DNA from 2 places in the Halioglobus maricola genome. Region 2 is predicted to be linked to the other one. Evidence: predicted binding sites of a transcription regulator. Region 2 holds the regulator's gene; the other holds the start of a gene.
The links. Region 2 encodes FNR, which switches genes on or off when oxygen is low (the NO sensors DNR and NnrR bind a similar motif). Its sites were predicted from a motif close to TTGATNNNNATCAA; they were not measured.
Positions count from the first base shown of each region.

Region 1: the regulator FNR is predicted to act here: its motif matches at 1,384-1,397, upstream of EY643_RS16005 (HP1242/YdcH family protein).

Region 1 is NZ_CP036422.1:3,515,549-3,517,942, forward strand. It holds gene rplC (50S ribosomal protein L3) at 1-27, opposite strand, end outside; gene rpsJ (30S ribosomal protein S10) at 158-469, opposite strand; gene EY643_RS16000 (TraR/DksA family transcriptional regulator) at 759-1,076, opposite strand; gene EY643_RS16005 (HP1242/YdcH family protein) at 1,079-1,318, opposite strand; gene EY643_RS16010 (NINE protein) at 1,518-1,883, shown strand; gene lon (endopeptidase La) at 1,911-2,394, opposite strand, start outside.
Region 2 is NZ_CP036422.1:2,896,788-2,899,181, forward strand. It holds gene hemN (oxygen-independent coproporphyrinogen III oxidase) at 1-942, shown strand, start outside; gene fnr (fumarate/nitrate reduction transcriptional regulator Fnr) at 1,021-1,773, shown strand; gene EY643_RS13220 (Yip1 family protein) at 1,918-2,394, shown strand, end outside.

The DNA.
Region 1 (2,394 bases), 620 kb from region 2:
CTTACGGCCGACTAAGCCAATAGCCATTTTGCTAACCTCTCAGTGTACGGGGCTACTTACCCTCTATGGCTGCCCAACCGCTCAAAAGAGTAGCTGGGCATTACACACCCGGGTCACTTAATAAGTAATCCCGAGCAGGTCTTGCTACGAATTGTCGTTAGCCAAGACTGATCTGTACTTCTACACCTGCTGCCAGGTCCAGTTTCATCAGGGCGTCTACAGTCTTCTCTGTAGGCTCCACGATGTCTAACAGACGCTTGTGCGTACGAATTTCGTACTGGTCACGTGCGTCCTTGTTTACGTGCGGGGAAACCAGCACTGTGTACTTCTCCTTCCTGGTAGGAAGGGGAATGGGGCCTTTAACCTGTGCACCAGTACGGCGCGCAGTTTCCACAATTTCCTGAGTCGACATGTCGATCAGCTTGTGGTCAAAAGCCTTGAGACGGATACGAATACGTTGATTCTGCACCTGACCTAACTCCAATCAAATAAAAAACCAGAGGCCCGCAAAGGGACCCCCCGAAAAAGGAAGCCGAATTCTAAGGATCAGCCGGGGTACTGTCAAGGCGGGTTTGGAATTAATTTAGCAGAGACGCCAGAACGGTGATTTTTACCACTTTGATGGCTCAGGTGGCACTGAGGGCAGGGCCAAAATGTAACCACTTTCCACCCAAACCGGGCGCATTATACCGACTGGTTATATAAAGACCAACGACTTACGCATACGGAAGGAAAATGGACCCCGCAGGGCCCCACTATCAGGCGTCAGCGCAGCTCACACAGCGCGTTGCCTCGGGGATTGCCTTTAGGCGACCCTCCCCGATGTCGCTACCACAAGACTCACACAGGCCGTAGGTGCCATCAGCGAGCTTATCCAGAGCAACCTGGATATCGTGCAGGGACAGGCGCGTTTCATTGCCGATGGCGTCGACCACCTCGTCGTTCTCTCGCTCCTGGGCCTGTTCCGCCGAATCGCCAGAGTGCTCCTGGGTGACATCTGCCTTGATACTGGCCAGACGCTTCTGCATCGCAGCCAGACGCTGCTCCAGTTCCGTCTTAAGTGCTTCGTAGGCCATGCTCAAGCTGCCGTAAGCATCCGGTAGAGCTCGTCCTTCAGGTGCAGGCGGCGTACCTTCGCTTCCTCTTCGGTGCGCGTCGCGACCGGCGTCACCTCGTCTTCCATCTTCTCGATGTTGGTCGTGAGCTCATGGTATTCATCAAACAAACGGCGAAAATGCGCATCGTTCATCTTTAATTCGTGAATACGATCGTGAAGATCGGGGAATTCGTGGTGTAAATCGTGGTGCTCTACGGACATACATGCTCCTCAAAAAAAGCGAATGGGGTTTACTGACTAGCCTACCGTCTTACGGGCACACAGCCATGATCCAGATCAGTATAGACAACGCACTGACCAGGCAGCCCCTTGACGGCGATAGCTGCAGCCAACACCATGGCTGGGCATTCATCACAGGAGAAGGACGTTGAACCGACAGGAAGGCACGCACTCTGTATTCATGGGCTACCTGCTGTGGATCTTCGGATTTATCGGCGCCCACCGCTTCTATTACGGCAAGCAGATCTCAGGCGCAATCTGGTTCTTCACCCTGGGCCTGTTCTTTATTGGCTGGATTATCGACCTGCTACTGATTCCCGGAATGTCGCGGGAAGCCGACCGCCGCTTCGTGCCCGGCCCGGTCGACTACGACCTCAGCTGGATTCTGCTCACCTTCCTTGGCTGGCTGGGCATACACCGCATGTATATGGGCAAGTGGTTCACCGGCATCCTCTATATGTTTACTGCCGGTTTGCTAGGCCTGGGCATTCTGTGGGACTTCCTGACCCTTAACGAACAGCTCTCGGACGTCAACGAAGACTACTGACCAGCCAAGGCGCCGCCCCCCCCCGACTCAGTGCAGCGACTTGTCCTTGCGGTGCTCGTGAAACACAAACTCGAAGACCTCGCGGTAGTTGCGTGCGAAGTGCACGTTAATACCCTCCCGCAGGAAATCTGGCAGCTCCTCGAAGTCGCGCCGGTTCGCATGTGGCAGGATTAACTCCATGATCTTGCTGCGCCGGGCGGCAATCACTTTTTCGCGGATCCCTCCCACCGGCAGCACCTGCCCCGTCAAAGTCAGCTCCCCGGTCATCGCCAGCGGCCGCTTGATGCGCTCCTTGCGCGCCAGAGACACCAGGGCTGTGGCCATGGTGATACCGGCGCTGGGCCCATCCTTCGGGGTTGCCCCTTCCGGCACGTGCAGGTGAACCATCGACATATCAAAGAAGTCACGGTCGCAACCGTAATCCTTGAGATGGGCGATGACATAGCTATAGGCGATCTCGGCCGATTCACGCATCACCTCACCGAGGCGCCCGGTCAGCTTGAACCCCCGA
Region 2 (2,394 bases):
CCCCGCACTGTCGACCTGAGTACGATTGCCCTGCTCAAAGGCGTCGGATTCAACCGCATCAGCCTGGGTATCCAGGACTTCGACCCGCTGGTGCAGAAAGCGGTCAATCGCATCCAATCTTATGCGGACGTTGCCCATTTGGTGGACAGCGTGCGCAGCCACGACTTCCGCTCCCTCAGTTTCGATCTCATCTACGGCCTGCCCCACCAGGACCGCCTTACGATGGAAGAAACCCTGCGCAAGGTCATCGCCCTGCGGCCGGACCGCATCGCCTGCTATAACTACGCCCACCTGCCAGAGCGTTTTCTCAGTCAGCGCGCTATCGACCGCCTCACCCTGCCAGAACCCGACGAGAAACTGCTGCTGCATGAGCTGATCAGTCGCACGCTGCAGGATGCTGGCTACGAACTGATCGGAATGGACCACTACGTACTCCCCGACGACGAGCTCGCTATTGCCCAGAGCGAGGGCCGTCTGCAACGTAACTTCCAGGGCTACTCGCTGCGCATGGCAGACGACCTGCTGGGGCTGGGTGTCTCTGCTATCAGCCAGATCGGCGACTACTACCTGCAAAATGAACGAGAACTGGACAATTATTACGCAATGATTGACGCCGGTGAGCTGCCTGTCACCCGCGGTTGTATGGTGACCGACGAGGACAAACTGCGCCGCCACGTGATAATGAGCCTGATTTCGGACCTGAAACTCGACCTGGGCGATGTGAATCGTCAGTTCGGTATAGACTTTAGTCGAAAGTTTGCCCGCGAACTGGACGCCATTCAGCCCATGGTTGGAGACGGTTTCCTGACCATTTCCAACGAACAGATCACTATCCACAAACGCGGGCGCCCCTTCCTACGCAACATCTGCATGCCTTTCGACGCTTACCTGGGAGCCCATCAGGGGGATGAACCCGCGCCAAAATTCTCTGCTACCGTCTGAGCCAACTACAAAAATCACATTACAGGCTATGCGAAATTTCGATTATAATTGAGGTTGTTCTCGCGCAAAGGTTTCCACATGACGAACATTGCTCAATCGGGGAGTGACAGCGCCAAAGCGTGTACCCACGACTTTCAGGTCAATTGCGGCAACTGTCGCCTGAACAGCATTTGCCTGCCTCTCGCTCTCGAGAGCGATGACATCGCCCAGCTAGACGAGATAATCCAGCGCAGCAAACCACTACAGAAGAACCAGCATCTGTACCGTGAAGGCGATGACTTCCAATCCGTATTCGCTGTGCGCTCAGGCACCCTGAAGGCCTACAAGACAACGGATGATGGCCGCGAGCAGGTCACCGGCTTTTATTTCCCGGGCGAAATCCTCGGCATGGATGGTATTTCCAACAACGCACACGCCTCGTCGGCAAAGGCCCTGGAAACCTCCGCGGTCTGTGAAATCCCCTTTACCTCACTGGAAAAGCTCAGCGCGTTGATGCCCAATCTGCAAAGACACTTTTTCCAGCTGATGAGCCACGAAATTACCGAAGACCAGCAATTGATCACGCTGCTGAGTAAAAATTCAGCCGATGAACGCGTGGCCTCATTGATGCTGAGCATTTCGGAACGCAACGCGCGCCGCAAGCTCAGCGCCACCAATTTCCGTCTGCCCATGTCGCGGGTAGACATCGGCAATTACCTGGGTCTGACGGTAGAAACCGTTTCCCGGGTCTTCAGCCGCATGCAGAAAATGGAAATTCTGCGAGTTGACAACAAGGAAATCGAAATTCTGGATGCCAGGGGCCTGAGGAACGTAGCAAACCTCACCAGTTAACACGGCTCTGTCGACAGCTAATCCCCAAACCGGGGAAGCGTTATCGGCGTCAATTTCTACCTTGATACACATCAAGGTGAATTGTTCTGGACACCCTAGAATGCACGACAATTACCAGCGTAGCTTTGGGGAGAGAAAAACCTAATGATTCAGCACACCTTCGGCCTGCTTGTTAAGCCCAGTTCTCAGTGGAAGAGCATTTCTGAGCTGTCAGACAGCTCCTTTAAGACCCTGCTGCTCTATCCCTTGATCCTGTCACTTATTCCTGCGGTTGCCTGGTACTACGGCACCACGAATGTCGGCTGGACTGTCGGCGATGGCGAGAGCATCAGGCTAACGAAAGACAGTGCCCTGCAAATATGTATTCTGTTCTATATAACGCAAGTGGCATGCCTCGCCGTACTGGGCTACTTCGTTCACTGGATGAGCGACACCTACGGTGCACAATCCACGATCGCCAAGGGCATCATCATCTGCTCGCTGGCGGCGACCCCCATGTTTATCTTCGGTGCAGTGGGTTTCTTCCCGGTGCTGTGGCTGGATCTGCTGATCGGCATTGTCGCCGTATGCTGGGCGGTTTACCTGATGTACTTGGGAATCCCCATCGTGATGAACATCCCC